Regions from separate parts of the Neobacillus camarae genome, predicted to be linked through region 3. Evidence: riboswitches for the same ligand, from Rfam matches in the RefSeq annotation. Region 3 holds a riboswitch; each other region holds the start of a gene.

Region 1 (6,105 bases), on a different contig from region 3:
GAGGAAATATGTAAAGCTGTGGCAAGGGCCCTGTGTTCCATTGGGGAAGATTATTTCAGCAAAGGGTACTTTGATTTAGCGCTAGATGCTTTTGAAGCAAGCATTTCTTATCATCATAGTAATGGACAAGCCCTTGTTGGATTAGGATTGGTTTATGCGGAACGTAATAATTACTCTTCTGCCCTTGAGAATTTTAATGCTGCATTAGCCTTACAATCGGACCATGGAACAATCTTTGGATATTCAGGGTATTGTTATTTCAAAATGAAAAATTATAATAAAGCCCTTGAATTATTTACGAATGCATTAAAATTCAATAATGATTCTTATGAATTGTATTTGTTTCGGGCAGAGATTTTTATGGAAAAAAATCGATTACATGAGGCTATAGAAGACCTTACAGCCGTATTGGGTACGAACAAAAATGCAGCAAAAGCTTGGAAGATGAGAGGCGACTGCTTCTACAAGTTGAATAGTCTTGAAAATGCATTGGAAGACTTTTTGGCAGCTAGGAAAGGTGGAAATACGCAAGAAATTACCGAAAAGATTAGTTCTATTCGTGTTAACCTTCATCATTGGAAAGAAGCAATTGATGAATTGACAGCTGTCCTTCATTTTGGCGACAACCGTCCAGAAACGTATTTTAATCGAGCTTTTGCTTATAAAGAAACAGAGCAATACGAAAATGCGATTGCAGATTTTACCCAGGCTCTAGCTTTAGACGAATCCATGAAAAATGTCTACTTCCTTCGTGGACTATGTTACGAGAATTTTGAACAATATGAAACGGCAGAGAGTGATTTTAAAGCAGCTATTCAGTGTAATATAAACAAGGTAGAGGCTGAAAAACACCTAGCCATTGTAAGAGACGAGATTAAAAAAATGCAAGAAAGACGAGAAAAAGAGCAAAAGGAAAGAAAACGCAATGTGTTTGAGGCAATTGATCAATCGGATGTTACTAGGTTAAGATCACTGCTTCAGGGTATAAATAGCGATAAAGATGAAATGGGTCTAACCGTACTCATGCATGCCATAATTAGAGGGAAAACAGATGTAGCATCCGCTCTTATTCCTACCTCGGATATCGGGGCGAAAGATCACAATGGTTATACTGCCTTTGAAATTGCTGTCATTAAAAATAATATGGTGATTGCCCAGCAACTGTTTGAACAAATGTATGAAAAATCGTTCATTTCTAAAGGAATGGCGGGATTAAACAAATTAGGCGAAGCAGGCTTGAAAAAAACAAAGTCAACTTTGACTAGCGCGCTATATAAAACGTCAGACCCTTTTCAAAAAGATCAAATTAGAATCAAATTAGCTGAAGTAGAAGAGAATTTGCGTGAAGTGGAAAAAGCAAAAAGAAGAATGATGCGTGAGGAGCAGGAACAAAAGGAGAATAAGAGAAAAGAACTTATCTCAGCTGCAAAAGAGCGCTTTAGGAAAGATATTATCAATTTGTTAAACACAAACAATACAAGTAACGATCATGAGGCTGCCATTAAATTGAAAAATCAATTAGCCAAAGAAGAAGAGGCCTATCACACAAAATTGGGCGAATTAGAACTTGTTATGGCTCAGCTTGATGAACAATACAACAAGCAAATTGATGAGATTAAAAGCTTATATTATCGTAGCCTTGCTGGTGAAAAGGGAGAATTTGAGACAACAGCACAATATGAGGCAAGGGTAGCAGAACAAAATAAGAAGAAAGAAGAACTGGATCGCTTCCTTCTTTACCCTGGACTTGCGGAAGATCGCCAATTGATACTAGAAATTAGAAATGCGATTGAGGAAGCTGCGAAGAATTATACACTAGAGAAAGAGGAAATCATCTCTAGAAATGAACAACAGAAGGAAGAGCTTGCGAAAGAGTATCAATTGCATAAGCAACATCTGGAGCAGGAAATTGAAGAAGAGATGCGAAAATCTTCGATTGCGTTTGCTGATAGAAGGACTGATATTGAAATGCGCTTGCAACTGTTTATATTCTATGTTTCTCCTATATTATCAACACTATCTATTGGGCGTTATGATGCGGACAAACAGCATTTCCCAATTGCAATGGGTGAGAACAACAGACAAGTTCACGTGCCAATTGAAAAAGCACCACAATTTAAAGAAAACTTTGATTCTCATCATGTATTTATTGATGGCGAATTTACTATTAAAAACAATCAACCGTTATTTTCTTGGAATATCATCATTCAAACCGCAGAAGGAGATAAATACACTTTCGATAGTGGGATGAGTGCATAGGATTGTTTTTTTTCTTCATAAATTATGAAAGCTAATATAGCAAAAGGTACCTGACCAAATCGCATGTACGATTAGGTAGCAGGTACCTTTACTTTAGCTGCAAGCCTGATATTCACTCATAATATTGTTGATAATGGTTTTTACAGGTAGAATATCTTTGATTTCATGGACTCTTGCTCCGGCAAAAACAAGACCATTCTCGCAATCTCCATTCATCGTTGTAATCAAAGAATCTAGCGTACAAAAACGATAAGAACAATTTTTTAAGCAATCTTGACAGTTTTTAATTTTGACTTTTTTATCATCCGAAATCAGTTCAATAAAATGGTTCTTAATGGCACGACCCTGAAGACCCACCGTTGTTTTGACTAAAATCGTATCTCCCTGCTCGGCATGTACATATTTTTCTTTAAAGGATAGGGGTGCATCACACTCTTCACTAGCCACGAACCTCGTTCCCATCTGGACTCCAGACGCTCCCACTCGTATTGCTCTCGCAAGATCCTCTCCCGTCATAATTCCTCCTGCCGCAATAACCGGAATCTTAACAGCTTCCACTACTTCTGGCAAAATATCAAACAAAGGTCTGTCTGTACCAAGGTGTCCGCCGGCCTCATGACCTTCCACCACCACTGCTGCGGCACCAAGACGTTCTGACAACTTCGCCAGCTTTGCGGAAGATACAATCGATATGACGGGTATGCCCGCTTCTTTGCCCCAAGCATACATATCCCTTGAAATGCCAGCACCTGATATAATGAAATCTACCTTTTCCTCAATGGCTGCTTTCATTTTTTCAGCAAAGTCATTCATCGCGAAAAGAACGTTGACGCCAATATAGCCAGTATCCTTTATACTGTCCTTCGCTTTTCTGATTTCCCATCTCATTTCTTCGACAGAAATCCCAGTTCCCGATATGATTCCTATTCCCCCAGCATTCGCTACGGCAGATGCGAGTCCGCTTAAAGAAATTCCTACCCCCATACCACCTTGCATGATTGGAACCAACGGCTGCATATGACCTATTTTTAATTGTGGAATGTTCAACAAAAAGACCCCATTTCATTAAGTTGATTAAGTGGATGCTTACTATCCCTTAATTTAAGCAATAGGGTCTCTCAATCATAGTGACGTTTATAATGGTTGATCCTAAAAGGTCACCATAAATCTCTGTTTGCCACAGAACGTTCAAATTTATCGTTTTCTAGTATAAAAATGAATGAGATCCTTGTGTGTGAAATGATTTATTGTTGACAAAACACTTACCAACTACTAAAATTAAAAATTATTTAGAAATAATGAGCACTATTTTAAAATTGAATTATTAGCAGGCTATGATGGCTATGGATCACACTATAGCAGGAGCAGCTTCTGGAGAGACCGCGGGTAATCCGCGGCGCCGAAGGGTTCACAATCTCAGGCAAAAGGACAGAAGAGTATTGAATATCTATTTGTTGTGCTGATATTCGTCAGCATACAAATACTTATTTGTTATTCTTATGACTTAAGAGATTGGGAGAGTACCCAGTCTCTTTTTTTATTGCCCATTGTATCAAAACAGTAACTTCATACTGAGGAGGAGACAGAAGTGGCACAACAAGAATTAAAGAGGGATTTAGCCAATCGGCATGTTCAACTAATCGCGATTGGCGGCACAATTGGAACTGGATTATTTTTGGGATCGGGAAAAGCGATACAGCTGGCAGGCCCATCTATCATTTTTGCTTATCTCATCGTAGGGATGGCCGTGTTTTTTGTCATGAGAGCGCTGGGGGAACTGCTGTTGTCTAAAGCGGGTTATCAGTCTTTTACAGACATTGCCGAAGACTATCTTGGACCTCGGGCCGCGTTTGTAACGGGATGGACCTATTGGTTTTGCTGGATCATGACCGCCATGGCTGATGTGATTGCGGTTGGGGTCTATGTCCAATATTGGTTCGACATCCCCCAGTGGATACCGGCCGTCATCTGCTTAATCATTTTATTGGGACTCAATTTATTGACGGTCAAGCTTTTCGGAGAGTTAGAGTTTTGGTTTGCCCTGATAAAAGTCATCACTATTGTCGCATTGATCGTGCTTGGGGTTATTTTGCTGGTGATGGGATTCAAAACGGACGCCGGAAACGTAACGGTCCAAAATCTTTGGAACCATGGAGGACTTTTTCCCAACGGAATCACAGGTTTCTTGCTTTCTTTCCAAATGGTCGTGTTTGCCTATGTTGGTGTGGAATTGGTGGGGGTATCGGCAGCGGAAACCTCCGATCCGGAAAAAAATATCCCTTCTGCCATTAATAAAATACCTTTACGGATTCTATTTTTCTACGTCGGTGCTCTCATCGTCTTGTTATGCGTGAACCCGTGGATGGAACTGAATGCGGCAGAAAGTCCCTTTGTCAAAACGTTTCGTTTGGTCGGCATTCCGGTTGCAGCAGGGATCATTAATTTTGTCGTATTGACGTCTGCCGCTTCCGCTTGTAACAGCGGGATGTTTTCCACCAGCCGGATTCTATTTAATTTAAGCAAAAATAATCAAGCGCCATCCCATCTAGCAAAACTGAATCAAAATCATGTACCGAGCAACGCGTTAGGGATGTCCACGCTTGTCCTATCAGTGGGGGCTCTATTGAGCAAACTTGTTCCGGAACAAGCTTTTGGCATCGTGACCACCATTAGTGCGATTTGTTTTATTTGGGTGTGGGGGGTTATTCTAGTTTGTCATGTACGGTATAAGAAAACACGTCCCGAGTTGCACGCCAAATCCAAATTTAAAGCACCGTTGACCCCGTTCATGAATTATGTCGTCCTGACGTTGTTTGCCGTGATTCTCGTTATTATGCTGTTTGCAAAAGAAACACGTCCGGCTTTGTTGTTGACACCTCTATGGTTCATTCTGTTGTTTGTTTTGTATCCAGGTAATAGAAAGAAGGGAAACAAGACTAAAGCTGCATAGAATTGAAATATGCTCAATGATTCTTCAGAGTGATCAGGTACTGGCAATTATCGTGCTATGCTGACTATTTAGAGAGTCAGGAAATGAAAAATCCCAAAACCGGAAGAATAGCCGCTTTCCCTTAAATCTGAAATAATCAGGAGTTTGTCGGGCGGCTTTCGACGCCGCCGATCAGCTGAGAAGGACAATCACTGTCACGTTCAGTCCCTGGGATTGTGGCTGCGTCCGAGCATGGGCAAAACGGCCTTTGCACTACATCTTGCCTTCTGTACCGCCAAGCAGGACATTCCCCTTATTTTTGCACTCGAGAGTTCATGAACAAGTCGACAAAAGGTGGGGGAATGCGCCTGTGTCCTCGCGGTTAGGGAGTCTGGGACGGCTATCAGCAGCCCCTGAATCCCATTGCAAATCGTTCTTAATGGTAATGCGCAAGTTCCTTAGCTTGAACTATAGCTTCTAACATGCTATTTTCGTCTGCTATCCCCTTGCCTGCTATGTCAAATGCAGTGCCATGATCTACACTTGTTCTAATAATGGGCAAACCTACAGTAATGTTAACTCCTGATTCTAGACCCAAAACCTTAATAGGTACATGCCCTTGATCATGGTACATAGCCACGACTATATCAAAATCCCCACGTACTGCTCGGAAAAATAAAGTGTCTGCAGGAAGAGGACCGGCAACATTAATTCCTTCTTCGATTGCTTGATTAACGGCCGGGATGATTTTATCTTCTTCCTCTCCATTACCGAATAACCCGCCTTCTCCAGCATGGGGATTTATCCCGCAAACGGCAATTCGCGGTTTGTGTATTCCAGCATTTTCAAGCGTTTGGTGAGCCAAATTGATGACTTTATACACTCTTTCAGGATTAATAATATTCACAGCATTAATT
Region 2 (6,105 bases), on a different contig from region 3:
GCCCCCACTTCGATAAAGCGTTAATGCACTGGGGTCTAGCCCACGGAGTTCTTCGACTTGTGTTTATTTGATTATTTTTATATTGCTGCGAGTGATTTTCCTTTTTATGTGTTTGAGCATGTATCGCTTGATAATTTTTCTTGTTGGTGGAAACAGCATGAGAAAGCCGGTAATGTCGGTGATATAGCCTGGTGTCAGGAGAAGGGTCCCTCCAATAAGGATACAAATCCCATCCAGGACGGCATCGCCAGGGAGTTGACCATGTTGCAGTTGTGCTTGGAGGGTTCTGAGTGTTTGCAGCCCTTCCTTCTTTGCCAAATAGGCCCCTAGGACACCTGTTAAGATAATTAGCATCACCGTGAGCCACACTCCGATTACTTTACCTGAAACCAATAATAACCCTATATCGGCCGCGGGTACGGCTATAATAAAGAAAAATAAATAACGCATAGGCAATCTCCTTTTCGGCGGTAAACTGGTGAGTATCCCCTATTAGCCAGTAGGCAGGTGGACCTCTTTTTTACTATGGGAATTTCCCTGTCGTGCAAGCCAGAGCGACTAAGCTGCCCTCCCTTGTTTCCCATTATCATGGTTACTCCTTAAGATTTCATTAATAATCCGGGGTTTAGCTGGATTGGGGACAGGGTCCAGGCGGCAACCTATCACCATGCAATTTTTACATGGACCGCTTTTTTTCTTTATAATACTGGAAAAACCAAATGGCCACTGTCAGCCAGCATCCGCTTGCCAAATAACCTCCGATAATATCGCTTGGATAATGTACTCCCAAGTAAATCCGGCTGATTCCAATTGCTAGAATCATAACCGTACTAAAGACGATTAACAAGGTCCTTCCCCACCTGCTGGGAATATGGCGCCAAAGCAAAAAAGTAAGAATGACATAGACGGTAAATGCGTTCATGGCATGGCCGCTTGGATAACTGTAGCCTGAGATATTGATTAACCGATGAATATCGGGCCGGACCCGGTGATAAACCTGTTTTAAAATATGGTTTATCACGGTTGAGCCAATGATCGCAAAGATAAATAATATGATTTCTTGACGGTGATGCAAAACTTTGTAACCAAAGAAAATGACAACCACACTGATGACCGTAATGACTGGAAAAGAACCAACAAAGGTGAACCATTTCATTACCTTTGTCACCCATGGCGACTCCAGTCCTTGAATTGCAGCAATGACAATACTGTCAAATTTAATGATATGGTGATCACTTATTAATGAAGCAGTAAAAAGAAAACCGCCCACACAGACTAAACTAATCATAAAAGCAATAACCAGATGGTATTTTAGACTCATGAACATGTCCTCCAGGCATACAATTGCTAGTACATATATTTCTCTTAATAATTTTTTAAATTAACCGATTGCCTTTTGGAAAAAACAAATATCTTTTGTCCCAAGTAATTTAACAACTTATACAGTCCAGTACCTATAAGGACAGATAGGTCGGTTTTGATATTGGATGGAAGCGAGTGGTTATTCTTTAATGCCCAAACCACCATATTTTTTCCGACATCATAGGAAATGAAATACAGGCCATTATCACAAAGGGCAGATGTTGGTGCCGGATTTTTACTATTAAATGTGAAATTTTTATTTAAAAAGAAACTTACACACGCACCCACAGTTTCCAAGGAACGTTGACAGTTAGTAGGATAGCCCTGCCGCATGCAAAGACAGGTACATAATGTTCAAGCCTACGAACGTATTTATGATTCCTACCAAGATAAAGTGGACAAATGTACCTTTCATAGACTCTCCTATCTTACATTAGATTCAGTTTTTTTGCTCCATAAAGGATTGAGAAAAACGAATCTTACTCAATCACCATGTCTCGGTCGGTGATAGACCTCAAGATAAATTTCCCCGATATATTCGCCAAACATACCTGACTTTGACACCCAAACCCGAATGAATCGGATAAAGCCAAACCACTTATAATAGTCGGGACAACGCCCCACTCAACTAATGCTTTAAAGCAGCGGGGGACTGTCCCCCACTCTGGTAAAGTAAAAAAGCTCCTGTTGTAGTGGAGTTTTTCAACTTCTACAACAGGAGCTTTTTTTAGTTTTTTGATTTGTTGGTTATTTGCGTGTTGCTAGTTGATTAAGGCTTGGAGCGGGGCTGGGATTCGGCCGCCACGGTTGATCATTTTTTCTGGGCTGAAGGGGTTGACGCCGATGACGGGGGCTCTGCCGAGCAGGCCGCCGAATTCGACCATGTCGCCTTCTTTGCTGTCAGGAACCGGGATGACCCGAACCGCTGTGGTTTTCTTGTTGATCATACCAATTGCCGCTTCATCAGCGATGATGCCGGAAAGAGCAGCCGGTGTTACATCACCGCTTAGGGCAATCATGTCAAGACCGACCGAGCAGACGCAGGTCATGGCTTCCAGCTTGGATAACGTCAGCGCCCCGTCGACGATGCCCCGTATCATGCCGTTGTCCTCACTGACCGGAATAAACGCACCGCTTAAACCGCCCACATAGGAGCTTGCCATCGCCCCGCCTTTTTTCACGGCATCGTTCATAAGCGCGAGCGCCGCGATCGTTCCGTGGGTTCCTACCCTCTCTAAACCGATCTCCTCAAGAATCTCGGCCACACTATCATTTAAGGCATTGGTTGGGGCAAGCGACAAGTCCATGATTCCGAACGGCACTCCAAGACGCTTGGCCACTTCCCGGCCAATCAACTCGCCGGCACGAGTTATTTTAAAGACTGTTTTTTTAATAATATCGGAAACTTCTCCTAAATCTACATTCGGATGCTTTCTTAGTGCATTTAAAACCACGCCGGGGCCGCTGACGCCGACGTTAATGACCGCTTCTCCCTCACCGGCACCATGAAAGGCTCCCGCCATGAAGGGGTTGTCCTCCACAGGGTTACAAAAGACGACCAGCTTGGCGCAGGCAATCCCATTTTGGTCCTTCGTGCGTTCCGCGGCATCCTTAATAATAAAACCAAGTTGCCTAACGGCGTCCATATTAATTCCCGTCCGGGTTGTTCCAACTGATACAGAAGCACAGACCCGCTCAGTGACGCTTAGCGCTTCCGGTAACGCCTTAAGCAGGGTCTCGTCCCCCTTTGACATGCCTTTGTGAACCAAGGCAGAGAAACCGCCAATAAAGTCAACCCCCAGCTCTTTGGCAGCCTGGTCAAGGGTTTTGGCCAATTCCACCGCTTGTTCCACAGTGGCATTCCCTAGAATTTCCGCAATCGGTGTAATGGAAATCCGCTTGTTGATGATAGGAACCCCATATTCCTTTTCCGTTTGCTCGGCCGTTGCCCTTAAGTTTTTCGCATAGCCCATAATTTTCTCCAAAACCCGCCGGTTCATTTTTTCAAAATCAGAATCGGCACAGTCAAGTAGGCTGATGCCCATGGTCACAGTTCGGATATCCAGGTTTTCCATTTGCACCATGCGAATGGTTTGCAGTATTTCATCCATGCCAATGTTCATTTTGCCTCACCCCTTCCCTTAAATTCGGTGCATTGCTTGAAAAATTTCCTCTAACTGGATGTGAATCTTTAAATCCATTTCCTCACCGACAAGGTTCAATTCATCCTGCAGTTTATTTAAATCGTTGGTTTGTGATACATCGATAATCATCATCATCGTAAAAAATTCCTGTAAAATCGTTTGGCTGATATCCAAAATGTTCATTTTATTGTCCGCCAATATAGTTGTCACACGGGCAATAATCCCTACTTTGTCCTTCCCGATTACACTTACGACTGCACGTCTGCTTGCCATTGTTCCCACCTCATTATGAAAAATAAAAAAAGATTGGATCCTATGTCCAATCTCAGGGAAAAAACGTGTGCAACTTTTTTGGCTTTGCACCACATTTCTCCTGTCCTTTTGCCTGAGATTATGAATCCTTCGGCGCCGCACCAATCCATGGGGTCTCTCCAGAAGCTGCTCCTGCTATAGTATCATCCATAGCATTCATCGCGCTTAATTGAATTAAACCAATAGTAGCAATATATCCTGATTCAGTCAATGAAAAGAGTTTGTCTGCTGCGTTAAAGCATTACTTAGGTGGGGGACAGGCCCCCGTTGCGGTAATGCGTTACTCTAGCGGGGGACAGACTCCACATTTAATTTCTTAAAAAGGCGCATAATAATATACAAAAATTGGCTGGAGGGTTGGTTTATGGGGATTTGTGAGCTTTGTGGACGGGAGGAGGTGGAAATTACGGTTCATCATTTGCTTCCCAAGGAGATGGGCGGAACGTTCGGGGACACTGCCAACCTTTGCATTCCGTGCCATAAGCAAATTCATGCCCTTTATACCAATGAAGAAATTGCAGCACGGCTGACTTCTATTCCTGATTTAAGGAAAGATGAAAAATTGGCCCGGTTTATCAAATGGATTCGGAAACAACCTTCGAGCAAAATCATGAAAATAAAAAAGTCGAAGGAACGGAGGAAAAGATAACATCCCCCCCAGCGATAGCTGCCTGCTTCGTTCATAAATAGCTGTCTATTCCTCCCCTTGCTGTTAAAAAATTACAAGTGTACTAGTTTACAAGCCCATAATCGTTATTTCTCCATACTTGTCCAGACATTTTCCCATTTCCTACATTAACTATAGTATGTCCATGGTATAGGAATGTCTGGACACGTAATTACTTTTTGCGAAAGGAGAACAGCATAATGCAGCTTAAAAAGTTTGTGGATACTTTGCCCATTCCATCCGTCGTTAAACCGGTGGGATTCCGGAATGGCAAACCTTACTACGAAGTCTCCATGAAACAAGTGAAGCAAAAACTGCACCGGGACTTGCCTGAAACAACGGTTTGGGGATTCAACGGGTCCTACCCTGGTCCAACTTTTGAGGTAAGAAGAAACGAACCGATATATGTCAAATGGAAAAACGAACCACGCCAGACCAGCCTTCTGTCCGAACGGTAGTTCATTTACATGGAGGACGCGTCCGGCCCGAGTACGATGGTTATCCTGAAGCTTGGTTTACTCGTGATTTTGAAAAAAGAGGGCCAAAATTTCTTGAAAAAGTCTACTACTATCCTAACTGTCAGCGACCCACCACTCTTTGGTACCACGACCACGCGTTGGGTATCACACGCCTTAATGTGTATGCGGGTTTGGCAGGATTTTATCTAATTCGGGATGACCAGGAAGAGAGCTTAAATCTGCCAAGCGGACCCTATGAAATTCCCATGGTAATCCAAGACCGGTCTTTCTATCCGAATGGTGAACTTTTTTATTCTTCTCAACCCGATGTCATACCGCCTCCGGAAGAAGTTCCCCACTTTCCTAACCCATCTATCGTACCAGAATTTTTTGGAGATACGATTTTAGTAAACGGAAAAGTGTGGCCTTATTTGGAGGTAGAACCCCGGAAATATCGTTTCCGCATTTTAAACGGATCAAATGCCCGTTTTTACAAAATGCAATTGAGCTCGGGTCAAAAGTTTATCCAAATTGGAACCGAAGGCGGCTTATTGGAATCCAAGGTAGAAACGAACACGATTATTCTAGCCCCGGCGGAGCGGGCCGATGTAATCATTGATTTTTCAAATCAAAATGGAAATCGGATTATTCTTACTAATAGTGCCAATGCTCCCTTTCCTGCAGGAGATGCGCCTAATGAGGACCTATCTCAGATTATGCAGTTCCGTGTAAAAGAAAGTCTTTCTCACCCCGACACCAGTGAGATACCTAAACGGCTCAGCTGTCTGGAACGCCTGAATAAAGATGAAGCTGTTGTTACGAGAATTAACACACTAGAGGAGAGAATGGATGAGTTTCAACGGCTGCTCCTATTGTTAAATGATTTGCAGTGGTTTGACTTGCCTTTAACCGAGACGCCTTATAACGGAACGATCGAAGTATGGGAGCTATACAATAACACAGGAGACACACACCCAATTCATTTGCATCTTGTGCACTTCCAAATTTTGAATCGGCAGGCTTTCACAGGTGACCCACGCAACCCGGCATCACTTCAATTTGGGGATCTCATCCCGCCGGACGAAAATGAGCGCGGCTGGAAGGATACGGTGCGGGCAAATCCAGGGGAAGTGACGCGGATTATCGCGCGGTTTGGACCGTT
Region 3 (6,105 bases):
AGATCCCCCATTTCTTTCACAAATGAATCTATTTCTTCCTTGGTTCTCTGCTCCGTAACGGCAATCAACATTTGATTAGAAAGCAATGGATAGTCCCTTCCTAAATCGTAACCGCCGATCATTCCCTTTTCCACCAGCTTCCGGTTGATCTCTTGCACCGGTTTGCTTAATTTAATGACGAATTCATTAAAGCAGTAACCGTCAAAAGCAATTTCAAAGCCAGCCTGTTTAAAAGCTGTTTTCGCGTAGTGTGCTTTTTGCATATTCGCTACAGCCATTTCCCTGACACCCTTCTTCCCCAGCGCGGTCATCGCGACAGATGCGGCCAGGGCATTTAAGGCCTGGTTGGAACAAATATTGGAGGTCGCTTTATCGCGGCGGATATGTTGTTCACGTGCTTGCAGGGTTAACACGAAACCGCGGCGGCCTTGGTCATCCGTTGTCTGCCCCACCAAACGCCCTGGAAGCTTTCGCATCAGTTTACTAGTGACAGCAAAATAACCACAATGCGGTCCACCAAACGCGGTTGGGATGCCAAAGACTTGGGCATCGCCAATGACGATGTCAGCGCCAAGTGCACCAGGTGGTGTCAAGACTCCAAGCGATAATGGGTTACTGGATACAACAAACAATCCTTTATGCTTATGGATGGTCGATTCAAAATCCTTTAACGGCTCAATTCTCCCAAAAAAGTTCGGATATTGGATAATGACAGCTGCGACATTGTCATCCACCAAATTTTCCAAAGCCTCGACATCGGTAATCCCATTCTTTACCGGAGCCTCAATTACCTGAAGGTGCTGACCCTTTGCATATGTTTTGAGGACTTCCCTTGACTCTGGATGCACCCCCTCTGAAACGATGATGGTTTTACGTTTTGTATGGCCGGCACTTAACATTGCAGACTCAGCAAGAGCGGTCCCGCCATCATACATGGAGGAGTTGGTGACATCCATTCCTGTTAATTCACAAATCATTGTTTGGAATTCGAAAATGGCCTGCAGCTCTCCTTGGGAGATTTCCGGTTGGTACGGCGTGTAGGCTGTATAGAACTCCGACCTGGACAAAACGTGGTCGACAATAACGGGAATATAATGGTCGTAAACCCCGGCACCAAGGAAGGAAACATTTGTTTTCAAATCGGCATTTTTACTTGCCAGCTTAAACAATTCCTTCATCAAGGGTGTTTCGGATTTGGCAGGTTTAATGTTGTACGCCCCCTTAAACCTCACCTTTTCGGGGATATCGCTAAATAGTTCATCCACGGTCGATACCCCAATTGTCTCAAGCATAACCTTTTTATCTTGATCAGTCATAGGTAAGTAGCGATGTTGCATTTCGTTTCTCCCTCCTGCTATTGCCTTTCTCTTTTATAAAATGGGGTTGGAACCACTTTGGCCTTCAACCGTTTTCCGCGGATTTCCACATCCAATTCGGTGCCGGTTTCACTGAATTCGGAAGAAACCAGTGCAAGACCGATATTTTTCTTTAAGGTTGGCGATTGCGTTCCCGTTGTTACTTCCCCAATTTTACGGTCATCCCTAAAGACGGGATAGCCGTGCCGCGGTATACCACGGTCGACCATTTCGATACCGACAATTTTTCTTGGCACCCCTTGTTCTTTTTGCTTCGTTAACGCCTGTTTTCCAATAAAATCGGCTTCTTTGTTCAATTTGACAGCAAAACCAATACCTGCTTCGAGCGGGGAAATTTCCGGCGATAACTCTTGGCCGTAAAGGGCCAACTTTGCTTCGAAACGAAGGGTATCCCGTGCTCCCAAACCGCAAGGAATGACCCCTTCTTCCTTTCCTGCTTCTAAAATCAATTTCCAAAGTTTAACAGCATCGCTTGCATGGCAGTAGATTTCAAAACCATCTTCCCCGGTATAGCCTGTTCTCGAGACCAAAACCGAGATGCCATTTATGTCAGCCTGTTGTTGGAATTTAAAGTAGCCAATCTGATTCAAATCCGTACTTCCGGAAAGTTTTTGTAATACTTTTAGGGACAAAGGACCCTGCAGTGCCAGTTGTGCCGTGGTTTCTGATAAATTATCAATGGTGACCTCGCCTTCAAGGTGTTCTTCCAGCCACTTATAGTCCTTGTCAATATTGGAGGCATTGACCACGAGCAAGTAGTGCGACTCCTCCATTTGATAAACAAGCAAATCATCAACCGTACCGCCATTTGCATAGCACATCGCCGTGTATTGGGCGCCACCAGTTGCGAGTTTGGACACATCATTGGTCATCAGCTTTTGCAAATATTTCAGACTATCGGGGCCTTTTACTTCAATTTCACCCATATGTGACACATCAAACAAGCCCGCCCTGGTCCGGACAGCTTCGTGTTCCTCTTTAATGCTGGAGAACTGAACCGGAAGCTCCCAGCCCCCGAAATCAATCGTTTTCCCCCCGTGTTCCTGATACACTTCAAAAAGCGGAGTGCGTTTCAATTCGGTCATCCGTAATCCCCCTTTGTTTGGTTATAAAAGTTGTTCATTGATTAGTAACATTCTTCCCTCTTAAAAAATCATGCTGGGATACCTGACAGGAAACAAAAAAGGACAGAAAACTCCCTTTCCAATGAAAGTGAGTCTCTGTCCTTGCACCTGAAAGTTTAACCAATTATGGCTTTCCCCTTTGGTGGCTGCTAAATAGCAGCACTCTCCAGAGTTGCGTCAAACAAGTGTACTTTTGCCTGAGAGATTCACAGGATATCTGTTTGCTCCTTCGGCGCTACCAAGGTAGTCTCTCCCCTTGTTATCATCCGCATTCATAATATTTTCCAATTTGGTCATACTAAATATACTTCTAGAAAAATCCCTAATTAAAAATATTTAAAACTTTCTAAGCTTATTATCATCCTACCATTAAAGCTATAGATGGGCAATAATTTTTAAAGGAGCTGAAATTATGACAGTTGACATACATTTTGATTCGTCCTGGCAGGATGATTTTCTACATAAAATCGACCATGATGGTCCATGGGGAAATTGGGAACTGTTTAAGCTAGCAATTCAAATTGAAAAACAACTGGTCATACCGGAATTTGAGGGCCTTCAGGCACCCAAACACCTGCCAAACTTAACTCCGCTGCCGCACCAACTAGAAACGGCCAAGCAGGTGATTGAAAATATGAATGGTAAAGCCATTCTGGCAGATGAGGTAGGACTTGGAAAAACCATTGAAGCTGGGCTGATCCTGAAAGAATACATGATCCGCGGGCTTGTGAAAAAGGTGCTGATTCTTGTGCCTGCCTCGCTGGTTACACAATGGGCACAGGAATTGATTAATAAGTTTTACATTCCGGCCATTACCCAAAGGAAAAGTTATGTGTGGGAGCAAGCGGATGTCGTGGTATCTTCCATCGACACGGCCAAACGAAATCCTCATCGGGATATTATTTATCAACAGAATTACGATTTGATTATTATTGATGAAGCCCACAAACTTAAAAATAACAAAACCAAAAACTATGAATTTGTCCAAAACTTGAAAAAAAAGTTTTGTTTATTATTAACAGCCACCCCAATCCAAAACCGAATTGAAGAGATTTTCAACCTGGTATCACTGTTAAAGCCAGGGCATTTAGGCAGCCAAACCGCGTTTTATGAAAAATATAAGCGGGATGCCCGTTCGTTAAATGATGACGAGCATCTAAAGGAATTAGTAAACAAGGTAATGATTCGCAACCGCCGTGCTGATACCGGCATCGAATGGACCAAACGTCATGTCGAAACGATTCCAATCGAGTTTTCCCCTACAGAGAAAGGACTTTATGATGCCATTTGCGACCTTAAAGCGGCAGGAGATTGGATACAAACGAGCAGTTTTTCGGTTATGACATTACAGCGGGAAGCATGCAGCAGCAGGGAAGCGGTATTTTACACCTTAAAAAACATGCTTCAAAAGCAGGAAAATCCTTCGCAGGCTTACGAAGATCAGATTGCATCTCTAATAAAAAAAGTAGAAGAAGTCCAAACCAATTCAAAAGCAGAAAAAGCACTTGAACTCATTCAACAAATTAATGATAAAGTCATCATATTCACGGAATACCGGGCCACCCAATTATATTTGCAATGGTATTTAAAACAACATGGAATATCATCGGTCCCTTTCCGCGGCGGTTTTAAGCGCGGCAAAAAGGATTGGATGCGGCAATTGTTCCAAAACAATATGCAGGTTCTGATTGCCACCGAGGCTGGCGGTGAAGGAATTAACCTGCAGTTTTGCCACCATATCATCAACTTTGATCTGCCATGGAATCCGATGAGGCTGGAACAGCGAATTGGCCGGATACACCGGCTTGGCCAGGAACAGGACGTCAGAATCTATAATTTCGCCATCAAAAATACGGTAGAAGAGCATATTTTAAAGCTTTTGTATGAAAAGATTGACCTGTTTGAGAAAGTAATTGGCGAACTGGATGATATTTTATCAAAACTGGAATTCGGCAATTTAGAGGACCATTTAATTGATATATTTGGAAAATCGCGTTCCGAGGGTGAAATGAGAATTAAAATGGAGAATTTGTCTTCCATGATTGAATTTGCCCAGGATATGAAGGAGGATGGAAAGTCCCATGCAGCAGCAGGAAATTCATAACTTTCTGTTAAGCTATTTTCAGGCCAATGACTGTCCGGTCTTGGAGAATCACCCAAGCTATCTCACGGTACAGCTCACCATTGAGCTTGATAAAGAATTGATGAACCGCCCCTTTTACTGGCATTACCTTGAAAGAACAGGCGGAGTCCCAAATCCCATGAAGCTTACCCTGATCACGGATAAAAATACAGCGCCGGAAAAGGTCCGTGGTGAAACAATCCATTTTGGGTCACCCCGGCTGCACCAGATTTTTGAATCCACTAAAAATCTGTCAAAATATATCCGGCTTTATGAACACCATCCTAACGGCAACAGGCAGACGGCTTTGTATCCATGGCTATGCATGAATGTAAAAATCTCGTACCAATGTGACCGTAAGCGCGATGTTTATAAATCAATTGGCCTGCAATTGATCAATGGCAGAATGGTGGAAGACTTTCATGACCAGCTCATGCCAATACCGTTAACACCTAAAATACCGGATTATTCCTTTACGTTATCCCCATTAGTTAAGCCACAAAGTGGCATGAAACGAATTGAAAATTATTTGCGGATGACGATTGAAGACGAGGAACACAACTGGGCGGATGAGGCTATAGGACGTTGGGAGAAAGATTTAAAGCTTTTAGACCATTTTTATGAAGATGCAGAAGATGATGAGAATGAAAGTTATCAAACAGAAAAACAAGCACTTAAAGAGCAATACGAGCCAAAAATTAATATATCTTTCATCAACGGAGGCCTATTTTATTTAACAGAAAAAGCACTATAAGGAAAAGAACCCCCAAGGACCTATTATCGGCTTGGGGGTTACCATTATTTATTTCACTTTTCGCATTCTTTTAAATTCAGAGTAAAGGACGTATGGGAGGATCCCAAACCATCTATACCAGAATGAGGCCTTCGCCTGCTTTTTCTCCAGGCGCAATCTTTTTCGCTCATCCTTTGGCTGGTCTACATATTTTACAAAGGTTTGGGTCATATATTTTACATAATCATTCGTTTTCATCGTGCACACCTGCCTTTTTCATTCACAAGTATGTCCAGTTTTTTAATATTTCAAAACGAATGTTTTATAATTCCACCCACCTAATAAATTTTTTCAGGCTGGTATCAAAATATCCTCTGCCTATCATTGTTTCCCCCGACTGCAATTTTAAAGTAAAATTTATTTTTTGAACGGTGCCAATCGGTACCTCTGCCACATAGTCGACATTCCCATTCTGATAAGCAACCGTGCCCTTAGCCGGAATCGCCTCCCCTGCTTGAAACATCATTTCAATTTTTGTTACAGATGAATGTAAATAATATTCTTCGAGTAAAATGGTTTCCGTTTCACGGGATAATTTTCTTAGCACTGTTAATTGGTCCACCTGCATAGAAAAAAATAGGAGAAAGACAATCAGAAGGCATAAGGTGAGCGGATAGGTGAACCCTGCTTCTTGCCGCTTCATGTTCCATTGCCCCCATTCCCGAAGAAAGAGGCTATGATTGTATACTC

What was found. Region 3 has a riboswitch for glycine ahead of gcvT (glycine cleavage system aminomethyltransferase GcvT). Riboswitches for the same ligand answer to the same signal wherever they lie in the genome.
Region 1: linked by a shared signal. The riboswitch ahead of ACY8D0_RS10375 (amino acid permease) and the one ahead of gcvT (glycine cleavage system aminomethyltransferase GcvT) in region 3 are both predicted to bind glycine.
Region 2: linked by a shared signal. The riboswitch ahead of ACY8D0_RS12600 (ACT domain-containing protein) and the one ahead of gcvT (glycine cleavage system aminomethyltransferase GcvT) in region 3 are both predicted to bind glycine.

What each region holds. Positions count from the first base shown of each region.
Region 1 covers NZ_JBUCKX010000002.1:541,378-547,482, forward strand. The annotation lists gene ACY8D0_RS10365 (tetratricopeptide repeat protein) at 1-2,259, shown strand, start outside; gene ACY8D0_RS10370 (NAD(P)H-dependent flavin oxidoreductase) at 2,353-3,306, opposite strand; glycine riboswitch at 3,621-3,701, shown strand; gene ACY8D0_RS10375 (amino acid permease) at 3,848-5,209, shown strand; gene pdxA (4-hydroxythreonine-4-phosphate dehydrogenase PdxA) at 5,625-6,105, opposite strand, start outside.
Region 2 covers NZ_JBUCKX010000002.1:1,039,895-1,045,999, reverse strand. The annotation lists gene ACY8D0_RS12620 (FxsA family protein) at 64-450, opposite strand; gene ACY8D0_RS12615 (phosphatase PAP2 family protein) at 677-1,321, opposite strand; gene ACY8D0_RS12610 (GtrA family protein) at 1,366-1,695, opposite strand; gene ACY8D0_RS12605 (PFL family protein) at 2,124-3,485, opposite strand; gene ACY8D0_RS12600 (ACT domain-containing protein) at 3,504-3,779, opposite strand; glycine riboswitch at 3,870-3,951, opposite strand; gene ACY8D0_RS12595 (HNH nuclease-like protein HlpB) at 4,183-4,467, shown strand; partial or broken gene ACY8D0_RS12590 (multicopper oxidase family protein) at 4,686-6,105, shown strand, end outside.
Region 3 covers NZ_JBUCKX010000003.1:889,106-895,210, forward strand. The annotation lists gene gcvPA (aminomethyl-transferring glycine dehydrogenase subunit GcvPA) at 1-1,337, opposite strand, end outside; gene gcvT (glycine cleavage system aminomethyltransferase GcvT) at 1,355-2,461, opposite strand; glycine riboswitch at 2,676-2,766, opposite strand; gene ACY8D0_RS19745 (DEAD/DEAH box helicase) at 2,913-4,604, shown strand; gene ACY8D0_RS19750 (YqhG family protein) at 4,582-5,376, shown strand; gene ACY8D0_RS19755 (YqzE family protein) at 5,425-5,613, opposite strand; gene comGG (competence type IV pilus minor pilin ComGG) at 5,678-6,058, opposite strand; gene comGF (competence type IV pilus minor pilin ComGF) at 6,055-6,105, opposite strand, start outside.